Regions from separate parts of the Rhizobacter fulvus genome, predicted to be linked through region 1. Evidence: riboswitches for the same ligand, from Rfam matches in the RefSeq annotation. Region 1 holds a riboswitch; the other holds the start of a gene.
The links. Region 1 has a riboswitch for cyclic di-GMP ahead of ACWH49_RS03775 (GGDEF domain-containing protein). Riboswitches for the same ligand answer to the same signal wherever they lie in the genome.
Positions count from the first base shown of each region.

Region 1 (7,192 bases):
ACGGCGCCCGCGGCGCGTCAGCGATAGCCTTCGCGCACGTTGTCGAGCGCGGTGTCGGTCTGCTCCTGGCGCTTGGCGCGCGCGTCCGCCTCGTCGTGCTCGGGCTTCTGCGGTTCGGCGTCGTCGCCGCGGGCCGGCCGGTCGGGTTGCAGCGGTTCGGCACGTTGCGGGCGCGGGCTTCTGCGGGTGGGGTGTGGCATGGCGGTACTCTCCAGGGCGGGCGGATTGCCCGTGACGAGCCCTGGCAAGCGGGATGCCGACCGCGCACGGGCCTGCCGATTGCCACGCCCATGCGAACTGACCGGGGGACTGGTGAACCGCGAGCCGCGTGATCTCGATCGCCGCTGGGTGTTGCGCGCATGCGCGGCGTGGACCGCCTGCCTGCTCGCGCCGGAGGCGATGGCGCGGGCCGTGCGGGCGCCGGCGGTGTCGGCGGCATCAGCGGAATCCTTCAACCGCGTCGACCGCGAATTCCTGCGTGCCGCGCTGCGCATCAGCCGGACCGACCAGGCGCTCAGCCGGCTCGCGCTGCGCCAGGCCACGCGCCCGCATGTGCGCGACTTCGCGAGGCGGCTCGCCGCCGATCACGCCAGGATCGGCAGGGACGTGCGGCGCTACGCGGGCCAGCGCCGGCTCGCCCTGGCGAAACGGCCGGACGAACCGGTGCCGGCCCGGTGGCGCGCGTCGAGGGGTGCGGCGTTCGACCGGGATTACGTGGCGCGGATGTACCGCGATACGCGGGAGGCGATCGAGTTGTTCCAGAAGGAGGCCCGCGAGGGGGCCGACTTGGAGCTGAAGGCGTATGCGTCCGCGACCTTGCCGATCCTGCGCGCCCACCTGAAGTTGGCGCAGAAAGGCGAGGCGGCCTGGCGCTTGGGCGGGGCCGCACCGGCTGTGCTTCGGCCGTCAGCCGGTAGCGGGTCGAACGTCTAGCCCTGCCTCGCGGACCGGACGCCGACGCGCACGTCGCGCGCCAGATCGCCCAGCGTCATGAACCGCCGGTCGCTTGCCTGCTGGCGCAGCAGGCGGCGCCACGCGTGGCTGAGGCACGGGATGTCGTCGCCGGGGTGCAGCTCGAGGCGCACTTGCGCCGCGTCACGCTGCGCACGCGCCAGCCACGCGTTCCAGCGCACCGAGGCGATCTGCTGCAGAACGCTCGAGTGGCTGTAGACCTGTGCCTGGCAGGCCAGGCTGGCGGGCGGATCGACGCCCAGCACGTGGATGCGGCGCAGCGTCGTCGTGTACTCGAACGGTTGCTCGTTCAGCGCGCGCCAGGCGGGCGGGCCGAGCAGCCATGCCGGCGCAATGAAGCCGCGCGGCCGCAGGCCGATGCTGCGCATCCAGTCGCGCCCGGTGCGCAGGCGCTTCTTGGCCTCGGCGTAGTCGAGTGCCCAGAACTCCGCCTCCGCGCGGGCGTAGACGCGGCGCCGCAGCCAATCGACCGGATCGCGCGGCTGTGCGTGGTCGATGTGGTTGTAGCCGTGCAGCGCGATCTCGTCGCCGCCGTCAGCGCGCTCGACCAGCCAGCGCTCGAACCCGCTGTGGCGACGCGCGCCGTGATAGCGCGGCACCGCCAGCAGCGTGACCGGAAAATCGCCAACCTCGCGCAACGCGCCGAGAATCCACTGGCACGCGCGCCAGGTCGGCGGGGCCACGTCGTGCAGCACGACGCACAGTGCCCGCTGCGTCGAAGGGGGCACCGTGTGCGCTGCGGTCACGTCTCTTCGGTCGCGCCCGAACCGCCGCTGCCGGATTTGTCGCTGGCGCTGCTGTCGTAGCCGACGCTCACGCCGCTGCCCATGCCGTACTGATCGTCGCCATGGCCCCCATCGTACCGGGCACCGGCGCTGCCATCGAACTGTCGGCCTTCCAATTTGATTCCGTTCGATACTGGAAACCGAGCGGCAAGAGGCATGCCCGTGGGCACTTCGCTGTGCAAGCGTGCCGGGCACGGGCATTGCCCTGTCCTGAGCACGGAGCGCCCGCGCTCGGACCAGGAGCATGTCGTGCCGACCGTTGATCCCCAGAAGCCCGCCGATGCATCGGCGCCCGCGCTGCCGCCGCTGCAGAGCCCGTTGCCGCGCTCCGAGGTGATGGACCGCGAGGAACCCGAATTCGTCGACGAGCCGGATCTCCCGGCACCGCCATCGCCACCCCGCAAAGGCCCGCCCGAATCCACCGCCGGTGAGGAAGACCCCGGCGCCGCGCTCGACGCGCCGTGAGCCGCGCCGGTTGCCCGCGCGGATGTTCGCTTTCGACCTGATCCAATGGCCGGCGATGGCCGTCACCGTGCTGGCCGCGTGGCTGGTCGCCTCCGAGCAGGAGCGCCGTCGCAACATCGGCTTCTGGGTGTTCCTGTTGAGCAACCTGCTCTGGATCGCGTGGGGCGTGCACGCGCGCGCCTGGGCGCTGATCGCGCTGCAGGTCTGTCTGGCTGCCATGAACATTCGCGGCGCGAAGAAGACCGAGAAGTGAACGGGGCATCCCGATTGCCGTGGAGTCCCGGTTGAAGCACGGGAGGACGCGATGACAGTGGTCAATGCAACGAATCGGTGGGACGCTCGTCGGCAGCCTGAACGCCGGCGCCGTCGCCGCGGGCCGCGCGCGCTTGTCGCCGCGCTGGTGCTGCTGTTGCTGGCCGCCGCGGCGGGCTGCGGCAAACCGGGCGATCAAGGCGGCGGAACGACGCGCGAGCGCTCGATGGCGTCGCCCGCGGCGAGCACGCCCACACCGTCGCGGCCGGAAGCGATGCCGGGGTCGGATGCGGCCCGCACGGCGCCGAGCGGTCGTTAGCGCGCTTCCGGGTTTTCGCGCGGGTCCGCCGCACCCGCTTCCACGTCGTGACCATCGTTCGGGTTCAGTGCGCCCCAGAACGAGTTCGTCAGGCGCACCGGAAAGCGACGCCGCAGGTGGTCCCTCAAGATGCGGGCGTCGCGGCGTTCGAGCCACGCCATCAGGGCCAGGCAAACGACCACTGCGCCCACGAACAGCCAGAGTGCATTCATTGCATGTCTCCGTCCTGAGACAGGCAATCCGCGGGCCGCGCTGAAGCGCGACCGAGGTGTGGGCGACCTGCATCCGGAGGTCATCATCAGCCACCGCATGCCCCTGACCGATGCGGCGCGCGGCTATGAAATGTTCAACGAGAAGCAGGAGGATTGCCGCAAGGTCGTGCTGACGCCGGGGCGGTCCGGCTCGCGCAGCGAGGTGCCTTCGAACGCGGCGCGCTGAGCCGCTCAGGACGGCTGCGGGGTGCGTGCTGGCATACTTTCCTTCATGCCGGGTGTCCACCATGTCGAGGTGTCGATTGTTGCGTTCGTCGCAATGCACGCCTTCGCCCGTTCGAGCCCTCACGGCGGATGACCTACACGTTCGAAACCACCGAAGCCGATGGCCTGATGACGGTGCGCCTGGGCGGCGAACGACCCACCGAGTCGGCGGACGCGGCCCGGCAGCTGTCGACGTTCTGGCAAGACGTGGCGCGCCGCTCCAGGGAGCGCCAATTGCGCGCGGTGCTGGCGATCGTCGAAGCCCGGGGTGACCTCTCCAGCGATCGCGTGCTGCGCTGGTTCAAGCAGGTGGCGGGCTTCGGCTTCGCGGCCGATACGCGCATCGCCGTCGTGATCCCCGACCGACGCAGCCGCTCGATCGTCGACCTCGGCGTGCATGTCGCGGCGGAGGCCGGCTTGCAGATCGGCCTGTTCGATTCGGAGCCCGCGGCGCGCGACTGGCTCGCGCTGTCGAAGGCGCCGGACCGCCCGGCGGGCCGGCCTTTGAACTGACGATCGAACGCGTCGCCGGACCAACGGCTCAACCGGTCGAGGCGGCGGTGTCGGCCGCCATCGCGGGCCAGGCGCCGACGCCGCTTCGGCCTGCACTCGGGTGACAAATCGCACGGCGGGCCGGATTGTTTCCCATCTGCTAACCGTTCGACACGCTCCGAGACGCCTGCGCGGCGGGGGCTGCGCTAGCATCGACCATAGAAAAGGCTCACCCGCGCGAAAGCCGGGGTCGCAAAGTCACCGGTCTTCGAGCGCCAGCCGGCGCCTCATGACAGCGGAACTGCCGAGGCGCCGCAGCCCTGCTGCCCGCCCGTGGTCGACCTGACGTCGACCCAGTCCGCGGCGCAGCGACCCTTCCGAATGCGCCTGCCCACGGATGCCGGACATGGAAGACGTCGACGTCTCGATCCCGCTCGCGCCGAGGCCCGTCCATGGGCTTGCCGCCGAGGGCGGCGACCCGCGCGGCGCCCCTGCACCCGGCGACTCGTCCGGGCCGGCGCTCGCCAGCGCGTACCGGGCGCTCGACCAGGGCGAGGCGCAAACCGCGCGCGGCCTGGCGCAGTCGGTGCTGCTGGCCTCGAAGGCCGGTGGCGACCTGCGCGCCGAGGCCCATGCGCTGGCCTGCCTGGCCCACTGCGACCGCGTCGCGCAGCGCTTGCGGCGCGCCACCGAGGCGAGCCGCCGGGCGGCCGACATCTTCCGCCGCGTCGGCGACAACGCCGGCGAGAGCGCGTCGCTCAACACCTTCGCGCACGCGACGATGCTGCTCGGCCAGACCGACGAATCGCTGGAGGCCGCGCTGTTGTCGGTGCAGCTTTGTGGTGTCGACGGCGCAACCGCATCGGCGGTTTTGGCGTTCAACTGCCTGGGCATGTCCTACTGCTGGAGTGGCATGTTCGACAAGGCCGCCGCGTCGCTCGACACGGCGGTGCTGCTGGCCGCCCGCTGCGAGCCGCCGATGAGCGCGTACCAGCCTAAGCTGAACCAGTTGTTCGTCGAGTCGATGCGGCTCGTCAACGAGCGCTACCAGACGACCGCGATGCCGGCCCTCACGCGCATGAGCCAGCTGGTGCGCGAGTGTCGCCAGCTCGAGCGCTCGGACGAGGAACTCAAGTTCATGCCCGGCATGCTGCCGATGGCGCGGACGATCTCGCTGGCGATGAAGCTGCTGTGGGCGGCCTGGCAGCGCGACGAGGAGAACGCGCAGATCTACGCCGAGCGCGCGCTGGGGTCGCTCGGCGGCGCCGTGACCTGGCTCGACGCGCTGGTGCATTGGGGCCTGGCGGAGTTCGCGTGGATGCGCGGGGACTGGGCGAGCGCGGAAGTCGCGCTCAACGAGATGAAGTCCTGTGCGGTGTCGGTCGAGCACGAGAAGCTGGCCTGCCTGGCGCACCTGCTGCTGGTGCAGGTGTACGAGCTGCAGGGCCGCACCGACATGGCGATGCTCGAGGGGCGCGCGCTGCGCTCGCGCGAGCACCGCATCGCCCGCGAGAGCATCCACAGTCGCGAAGTGCGCGTGAAGGCGCAACTCGGTGCGCGGCAGAGCGAGCGCCACCTCGAGCAGGCGCTCGAGGCCTCGCGGCGCTTCGAACGGTGGTCGCTCGAGGACGCGCTGACCGGCATCGCGAACCGGCGCGCGTTCGAGCTCGCGCTGGCCGATCGGCTGCCCGGTGCGGTCGCCGACTTCCGGCCGTTGACGGTCGCGATGATCGACATCGATCACTTCAAGTCGGTCAACGATGGCCACTCGCACCAGGTCGGCGACCGCGTGCTGAAGGCGGTCGCGCAGCTGCTGGTGACGAGCGTGCGCGAGCGCGACATCGCCGCGCGGCTGGCCGGCGACGAGTTCATCGTGCTGCTGAACGACGCCGACCAGGCGACGGCCGCCGAGATCGTCGCGCGCATCCAGCACGCCGTCGCCGAGTTCGAGTGGGACGCGATCTCGCCGGGTCTGGCGGTGTCGCTGAGCATCGGGCTCAGCCAGGCCTTGGCCGACGACACCGTCGAGACGCTGGTGCACCGCAGCGACCGCTCGATGTATTCGGACAAGGCGCGCCCGCGCTGGGTACCCACGCGGGTCTGACGCGCTTGCCCTTTCGAGGGTTTGTCCGATTTTGGCGTTTGGGCATTGACCCTTACCGTCCATCCTCTCGTCGGAGACCCCCACATGCGCAAACTCACGTTCTTCTTCACCTCGGTCGCCTGCGTCTGGCAGCTCGCGCTGACGGCGGCGGCGGCCGACTCCGCCGTCGAGCGCCATACCCGCTACGGCACGGTCGTCGGCGTCGACGATTCGGCCGGCAGCGGCACCTACGCCTGGAAGGGCGTGCCGTTCGCGAAGCCCCCGGTCGGCGACTTGCGCTGGAAGGCGCCGGTCGATCCGGACGACTGGAAGGCGCCGCGATCGGCCACTCGGTTCGGCAACGCCTGCGTCCAGTACGGGCGCATCTACGGCCCGGGCGCCAACAACCGCTACGACCCGACCATCGGCGCGACGCTGAACCAGGCCGTCGGCAGCGAGGACTGCCTGTACCTGAACATCTGGCGCCCGGCCGACCGGCGCGGCAACCGGCCGGTGATCGTCTTCGTGCACGGCGGCAGCAACGTCTCGGGCTACACCGCCGACCCGGTCTATGACGGCGCGGCGCTCGCCAAGGCGGCCGACGCGGTCGTCGTCTCGGTCAACTACCGGCTCGGCATCTTCGGCTTCCTGAACGTGCCGCAGTTGAAGACCGGTACCGACGCGGCCGGCGATTCCGGCAACTTCGCGCTGCTGGACATCGTCAAGGCGCTGCAGTTCATCCAGCACGACATCGCCAAGTTCGGCGGCAACCCGACCAACGTGACGCTGATGGGCCAGTCGGCCGGCGCGATCAACGTCTACGCGCTGCTGACCACGCCGGCCACCATCGAGGCGCGGCCGCGCCTGATCCACCGCGCCGCGCCGCTGAGCGGCGGCATCTCGCTGGCGAGCAACCTGCCACCGGGCCGCCTGCCGACGCTGAACCCGGCCTCGTTCTACCTGGCCCAGGGCAACCAGCTGCTCTACGCGCTGGCGATCGCCGACGGCCACGCCACCGATGCGGCGAGCGCCGCCGCGTGGGTCGCAAGCCAGCCCGCGGCGCAGGTCGCCGCCTACCTGCGCAGCAAGACGCCGTCGACGCTGCTGCTGACGCTGCTCACCAAACTGGCCGGGCTCGGTCTCGCAGGCTCCGGCCCGATCCCGGACGGCAGCTACCTGCCGACCGACCCGATCGGCGCGATCAACGCCGGCAACTACCTGCGCGTGCCGGTCATGGCCGGCAACACGCGTGACGAAGGCAAGCTGTTCCCGACCTTCCTGACGCTGCTGGGCGGGCCGAGCGGACGGCTGGTGACCGACAAGCAGCTGTTCGACATCCAGTACGCCT
Region 1 is NZ_OZ224516.1:767,555-774,746, reverse strand. Features, by position in the region: gene ACWH49_RS03825 (hypothetical protein) at 18-200, opposite strand; gene ACWH49_RS03820 (DUF4142 domain-containing protein) at 313-933, shown strand; gene ACWH49_RS03815 (DUF2334 domain-containing protein) at 930-1,700, opposite strand; gene ACWH49_RS03810 (hypothetical protein) at 1,715-1,915, opposite strand; gene ACWH49_RS03805 (hypothetical protein) at 2,007-2,222, shown strand; gene ACWH49_RS03800 (hypothetical protein) at 2,245-2,475, shown strand; gene ACWH49_RS03795 (hypothetical protein) at 2,527-2,793, shown strand; gene ACWH49_RS03790 (hypothetical protein) at 2,790-3,005, opposite strand; gene ACWH49_RS03785 (hypothetical protein) at 3,064-3,231, shown strand; gene ACWH49_RS03780 (hypothetical protein) at 3,399-3,782, shown strand; cyclic di-GMP riboswitch class I at 3,978-4,070, shown strand; gene ACWH49_RS03775 (GGDEF domain-containing protein) at 4,168-5,865, shown strand; gene ACWH49_RS03770 (carboxylesterase/lipase family protein) at 5,950-7,192, shown strand, end outside.

Region 2 (7,192 bases), 4.1 Mb from region 1:
TCAGGCGACGAGCGCTTCACCAATCTGGACATAAAGCCACAACAGCAGGAGTGGCTAAAGAGGCGCCAAAATCTGGAGGACCCACCACCCACCGTTACTCAGGGTGATAGTTGAAGAGGTTATTGACCTCCGCGCGAGTTGCAGAGCTTTTGCATGCGATGTCAGCTCCATCCGTTCGACCTGAACTCGCGAAGGGGGCTCGGTGCAACGCGTCGCGGAAAGACGGTAATTGGAGACATAAGAAAAGCCCGCGACCAGAATCTGGTGGCGGGCTCGGCTTCCGGACAACGAGGGCCTGCGGGCGAACGATGACGGTCTTTCGAAGCACTGGGTGACGGGTTCCCTGTGGCGTTTGACGCTACGCCGCCCAATCGTGCGGTCGTTTTCGTGCTTCGGAGAGAAGGTTATACCCCAGCCCCGTGGTGGTGCATGTCGCTAGGGGCCAGTGAAACCAGCGTTACCGTAGACGGCGAGCCGCCAGTGCCACAGCGGCTGCTGCGCGTTGCCGCCGCGGTACTCCCGAACCTCGACTTCGACCGCCTCCAAGAACGCGAGCGCTTCGCTCCTGAGGCCAAACAATCTCAGCGAGCCCAGAATACGCGAGATGAACAAGTCATGGTGCGACGCCGTCACCACCCATGTCGCGAAGCCGTTTTGCCAGCTTGGTGACCGTTGGACCTTTCCATCACGCCACTCGAAACCATAGAACCCGAGCATGCGGAGGTAGGCTTCGTGCACCTTGCTTCGAACACGTTCATCACGCGCCAAAAATTCGAAGTCTGACCGCGACGGCATCGGCGCGTCGGGATTCATTTTGCTGACAGTGGTGAGAGGGAAAATCCAGGGAATCGTGCCGAGGTGACGCTCGATTTCCCAATCCTTCCATGTCATGGCCTGCTCAAACGAGAAGCCGAAGTTGTCGGTTCTCTGGCCGGTCAGGAAGCACAGTACGTCGAAGCAGTCGTCGGTGAGCTCGGCCTCGGCCGTCTCGCCCCTGGCGGCGGACTGCAGCGCTTGCCCGAGTTGCATAAGCGCGCTCTCGGGCGGGGCATCAATCAGCACGTCGGCCGCTGACCTGCGAGTGCGCTCGCCCGCGCCCAACATGACGATTCGGCCCCCGCGGGAACGGGCCTTTTCCAACATGCCGGAGCCAGGGTAGGTGGTCGCATCACTGTCGACCACCAGCACCACGTCGGCTCGCTTGAACTTCATCTCAACCTCAGCCGACTCGAGGTAGTTGTATTCGGCGCCCAGCAGTGCGATGTCGGGACGCATGGCCACGGCAGAAGCCTTGCAGGACAGGCAGTTGCTCGTCGAGTGCTGCTGGAAGCTGCCGCAGGCATCGCATCGGTCGAAATGAGCGTTTCCGTAGAGCTCCACGACGTTGTCGGCGCCTGCGCGCTGGAGGATTCCATCCACTCGCTCGGTGACGACCGTGACCTGGGGGAACTGGCGGGAAAATGCGACGAGCGCCGTGTGAAATGCACACGGTGCGGTGTTGCCATTCGCAGCCCGCCAGTTCGCCCAAAAACGGCGAAACGCGGTTGGATTTTCTCGGAAGCCCTGCACGTGTCCGAAAGCCAACCGGTCTGTCGCGCTCCAGGCGCCCAGGTTGCCGGTCTCGATGGCGTTGACGCTCTCGCCGGTGCCTGAACCGACAAAGATGACGACCCGCTTGGCCGAATGAAGCCAAGACGCGACCTTGCGGAGCACGGCGGGTTGGACAACACCGTCGAGCGCTTTGCGTCTGCGTGCGAGCTTTTGCTCGTACATCGTCAGTTCGCTGCGGGCGATAAGCGCGTTCTTGTCGTCGCCGGGTTGTGCCGCCGTGACGCCGACCGAGATGCTGACCTTCAAGCCCGGCGCGACCGTGGACCAATCCCGCTTGAGCACCGCGTCTTGGATGCGCACCGCGATTTGGAGCGCGGCGTCGAGGTCGATGTCCCTGAAGAGGATGGCGAACTCATCGCCTCCCCAGCGCGCCGGAAGGTCCGAAGGTCGGACGTGCGCCACCATCTCTTGGGCAATTCCGCGCAGCGCCTCATTGCCGATTTCGTACGAGAAATTGTTGTTGATGTCACGGAACCGGTCGACATCAATCAATGCGACGCACAGCGTCCTGTCAGTGTTCGCCGCGAGGATGGACCACTCGTTCAGGCACTGGTTGAATCGTCTGAGATTCGGGATGCCCGTCAGTGTGTCTTCGTGCGCCCACTTCTCGAACTTGATGGATTTGGCGGCCAGGTCCTCGATGTGCAGCGCGCCTTGACGGGCTGCGATTAGTTGTTTCATCAGGTCTGCTCGCCCTTCCAAATGAAGAGCTTGCATCGTCCCTTCGCATGCAAGTTGCCGGCGCAGCTCCATCACAGCCAAGTCCGCACGACCTTGATGTTCGTAGATGGCCCCAGCGATGCGGTGGCCCAACGCAGTCAACGGAAGGTTCTCCACCTCCCGGGCCCAAGTGGTCATGCGACTGGCGTGCATCCCCGCGGCGACAAGGTCACCGTCCCGGTAGGCCAGTTCGGCTGCAACCCAAGATTGCGCGGCCAACAGCCATCCCGCGGTGCTCGGAGCGTTCAGCTCGGTGGCGGCCCGAACCGGAATCCGACGCGCAGCGTCTCGGCACCCTTCCCACAACGACATGAGTGCCCACACGGTTCGGACGAAGTCGGGGAGACTCGCCGCGGCACCCGGTGTCAGCGACTCAATGGCGGAGGGCGGGTCGAGCGCAATTATGGACAGCATGCCCACATCCGAGAGCTCGGTCGCCGCGCCAACGTCCTCGCGTTCGAAGGCCCAGCGCAAAATCTGCACCCAAGCGCGTTCGGCATGGAGTTCGAGTTGCACCCCCGGTGTGGCCAACCGAGCAACGACCTCGAAGGCATCGTCGAACGCTGCCATGGAATGCACGAACGATTGCGCCCAACTGTGCGCAATGGCCAGACTCAGGTGAGCACGAACGGTCCAGATTCCTTCAGGAAGGTCGCGGACCAACTGTGTGGCCAACAGCGCTGTTTCCACCGCCTCGACGCTCCGTCCAAGAACGCTCGCGGCCCGTGCCCACAGCGCCAACGCTTCGACCTCTTCGGTGAGCGCGCATGCCTCCCGAAATAGCCCCGCCGCACGGCGGGCGCCGCGGCGGGCTCGTTCAACCTTTGACATCGCTAAGTCGCAGTACCCGAGGCGCAGCAACGCGCCTCCCTCGACCATGCCGTCGATGTCCTGACCTCGGACCACCGCCTCTGCCAAGCGTTGCGCAGTCTGTATCGCGCCAGACGCCAAGGCCACATCAATCTCGTCGAATGAACCTGACGGCGTTGACGGCGGTAGCCAATCGGTGGGTTGGTTCATCGCGCGCCTCGACAGCCGCACGCGGCCTGGGACGGGGCGAGACACCGGCGAGGGAAGGGAAGGTGGACCGAATTCAGACGTGTCACTGCGCGCTCCTGAGCGAGGGCAATCGCGACACGAAACGGTTCCGCGTGACAACGATAGTCACTAACACCGCCTCCTGTGCAGTCCGCACGAAATGAGGTGGGTGGCAGCCCCGCTGCCATCCCTGTCGGGCTGGTCGGTGGCTTTGCGGCCCCGGCTTTCGCGCGGGTGTGCCCTGATTCCCTTCAGTCTACAACTTGTAGCGGTTTTCAACTTGGCCAAATCACTACGTATTCCGTATCGAAGCAAGGTCAGGCATCAGCGGAAGACGCCAACCAGGGCTCGATGGTGTCACCCGTAGCTGTTCTATGGCTGGATTGTTTCGCGACGCGGACAGTTGTCCGCGTTGGCGCGCGTGATGGCGCCGCGACACAACACGTGCAAGGCCAGAGGCTGCCGGCCTAGCTGCCGTTCTGATGAATCATCGCGAAGTTGCGCTCTACGAACTTCACGGATTCGGTCTAAGGAGTACAGACGCATCTACCAGCGACGCTGCGACCTGTCGCCCGACGGCAATCACCGCGTCTACTTCGCCATGAATGGCCGCTGGGATTCTCGGGCGCGAGGCGCTTGGATGGCCGTCTCGGAGGCTCCATACTTGAAAGCGCTCACGCTGCTTGCAAAGGGCGACTGCTGGCATGGTGGGGGCCCGTTCGCGTCGAGCAAGGAGCTCTGGGTCAACGACAGCGACGGAAAAGGAGTTTTCAAGGACGGACGGGGCATTGAGCGCACGGCGCCGTATCCGTGGCACGAGCAGCACGGCGGCGAGTGCCCGGGGGTCTCTTACGTGCGCCTGCGGCTCGATGGGTGGACGATGAAGTACACGGCGCCCGACAGCGCCGGCGGCATGCTGACGCTGTTCGAGCGACGCATCAATACGCACTGGCGCCTGCGAAAGCTCGCTCACGTCACGGTGCATCAACCGGTGGGTAAGGGGTGTTACTTCGATGAGCACCAGCTCTTCAACGCGCGCACGGAAGACGTCGTCGCCTTGCCGAACTGGGAGTGGGCCGAGGTCGACGGTGGGCGCATCGTCTTGGCCCAGAGCGGAAGGCTTATCGTGGGGCGGTTCGAGGGCGAAGGGCTGCGAGGGGAGAAGTCCTTGATTCATTGGAAAATTCGTTCGAAGTCAGCGAACGGAATCTGCTGTCCGGCTTGTGCCAGGTCCGGTCGGCAGTAGACCGAGTTCGCGAGCAACTCCGCGCGGCAAGACCACAGTCACAGAGACACCGCCGCTGTTCAGAGTTTGTAGCGTGGCCGCAACTCCGTCCAAGCAAAGATAGACAGGGGTTCGGTTTCATCGTCAGTGCCGAGACTGTCAAGCACGTCGTCGTACAGGTGAAATCCGTGACGTCCGAAGCTCTGGTTTCGCCATTTGATGGTTACTTTGGTGCTCACTATCAGGCCCTTCTCCAGTCGATGGTTTCGAATAGCGGCACAAGTGACTCGTCGTCCTACGCAGCATTCTGCTTGTGACTCGCTGCTCTTTTGGCGTCGAGCTCGGCTAACCGAGCTTGGTCAACCCACAGGTCGACAAGTCTGAATGGCGCATCCCACGCGGCGACGCCTAAGCTTCCGCCCAACAACCAAATGACGGCGGCAGTCACCAGTTCCAGCGACCCGCACCTCTCTGCCCAATCGCCGAACCGAACCTTCACCGTGTCGGCGGCCACGCCAGAACCGGCCCGGTAAAAGCCATTGAAGAGCGAAGTGACGCTATCCGCATGAATGCGCATCCCCTGACCCATGCGAATGGACTGCAAGACCTCCGCGTGTATCAGTCTTTCCGCTAGCCCGGGAATGCCCAGTATTCCGTCGACGTCCTTTGGTAAATGCGCATCATCGAGCGCCCGTCGCAGCGAGAGAATTTCGTCCATGTCGTAGCCGTATCCAGGCAAGGGACGAGTGAGGAAGACGCCGAGTTGTTCCATACGGGTCAAAACCGCCTCAGCGACGCGCAGGAACGCAGCTACTTCCCGCCGGGTTTGCAAGCTTGGTACGCGCAAGCCAAAGAGACGAACGGCCGTCTCAGGCTCCAAGTCGTCCCGTCCGTCGCAAACGAGGTTGGTGACGTCGCGCAACATCCCAACCTCTTGGCACGCGACAACTAGCAGCCTCCGCTGCTGGCTTGGACTCAGCAGCGGCGCGTGCGGCCAACGCTTCAACAGAAAGCGGCGCAGGACCATTGCATCGATGCTGCGGCCCGTCAGTGCGTTCCCGACCGCTTCAAGCGCGGCAAGCCGCATTTTTATCGGGAACTGATGGAGCGCACCCTGTAGGCCAAAAGTTGCTCTGGCGCCCTCGGGAGGCAGCAGACACAGCCGCAGCAGTTCAGACAAGTCCCTAGGGGTGATGGGCGATGTATGGCCCGGCAGCCCGAGCCCCGAAGTGATGGTCGACTGAACGAGCTGCGCAGCGCGCAGTGTGGCAACTGTGACCTCGTACGTAGGAGCCTCTGCCAGCGACGCACCACACCCGCCGCAATGCAGAGGCGAAGTTCTCAGCGCATTGATGCCGGACGAGCAAATGTGACACCGGTCGACCAACGCGACACGGTGCACCGAGCACACAGGCGCCTGGACGAACTCCCATTCTTCGCGCCCGTAGCCTTCGTCGCCGAGGCAGAACGGACAAATGGCCTGATGTGGAGAAATACGTGCGTCTTCGGACCACTCGTGTTCATCTTGCCGGACCAAGGGGCCGAGCGCGCCGTCTAGGGGCCTCAGCAGTCGGCCCTGCAGAGCGCCCTTGGTTGACCGGGTAAGTTCCTCAAGCGCAGACAAGGCAACGTCATCGCGCACCAACGCAGACAGGCTTCGAACAGGCTTCCGCGCACTGACGGACATTAGCCGCAGGACGTCACCCACCTTGAGGACTGCGTTGGCAGCGCAATGGCGTTGCACGAAACTCGCGATGCTCTCGTTCGGGAGAATCGGTAGACACACGAGCAGCTTCGGGGGAGATGGCGTCATGCGACCACCGGCGTCCGAAGTTGCATCAGGCGGCTCTTGACAATCTCGATGGCTATCAGAAACGGGTTCCGGTCGTCCACTCTGTCGGCTCGGCGCGCGGATTCCCGGTACGCTGCGACAAGGTGCGCCAGTTGGAGAAATGGCGCTCCCTGGTTGGCTCCAATCTCGCACGCTCGACGCACGAGGTCGACCAAGAAGCCGAACTGGCTCTCAGCGGCCAGCAGCAGCCGCAACATCATTTCGTGCCCGGTGATGTCACAGTCGGGCGCGCAGGGCAGGACCGCTTTCATTGCATTCAGAACCGCCTGAATGTCCTTGAGGTCCTCAAGGCTGGTGATGCTGGGATTACGCATGTAGCAAATGCGCCTGAACCTGCTGCGCAGTTCGCCCGTTTCGTCGTCGAGATAGGCGTCGACGCCCTCGGTGCCCATCAGGATGATGGGACGCGCGATGTTGTTGACGATGGCTTTGAGCATCGTCTTAATCTTTCCAGCTTCGTTCTTGGTCCGATGTTCGTAGCTGTGATGAAACTCGTCGAACGCGATTCCCAGGAAATTTAGATTCGGTGCCAGCGTCGCGATACGGTTCGTGCGCTGGTCTAGCGTTCCGCGGTCGGCAAACGCGTCATGGCCCATGCTGAGAACCATGGCGGCCAGGCCCTTTGCGGTGGTTCCAGAAGTGATTTCGGCCATCGGCAGCGGCGTCGGCGCCTCCGGCTGTAGGCAGGCCTGCGCTCTCAGCCAACGCTCCGCGTTGCGAACCGCGGATGTCTTTCCGGAACCCGA
Region 2 is NZ_OZ224516.1:4,826,708-4,833,899, forward strand. Features, by position in the region: gene ACWH49_RS22910 (diguanylate cyclase) at 436-3,351, opposite strand; cyclic di-GMP riboswitch class I at 3,538-3,620, opposite strand; gene ACWH49_RS22915 (hypothetical protein) at 4,034-4,615, shown strand; gene ACWH49_RS22920 (TniQ family protein) at 4,890-6,407, opposite strand; gene ACWH49_RS22925 (TniB family NTP-binding protein) at 6,404-7,192, opposite strand, start outside.
Region 2: linked by a shared signal. The riboswitch ahead of ACWH49_RS22910 (diguanylate cyclase) and the one ahead of ACWH49_RS03775 (GGDEF domain-containing protein) in region 1 are both predicted to bind cyclic di-GMP.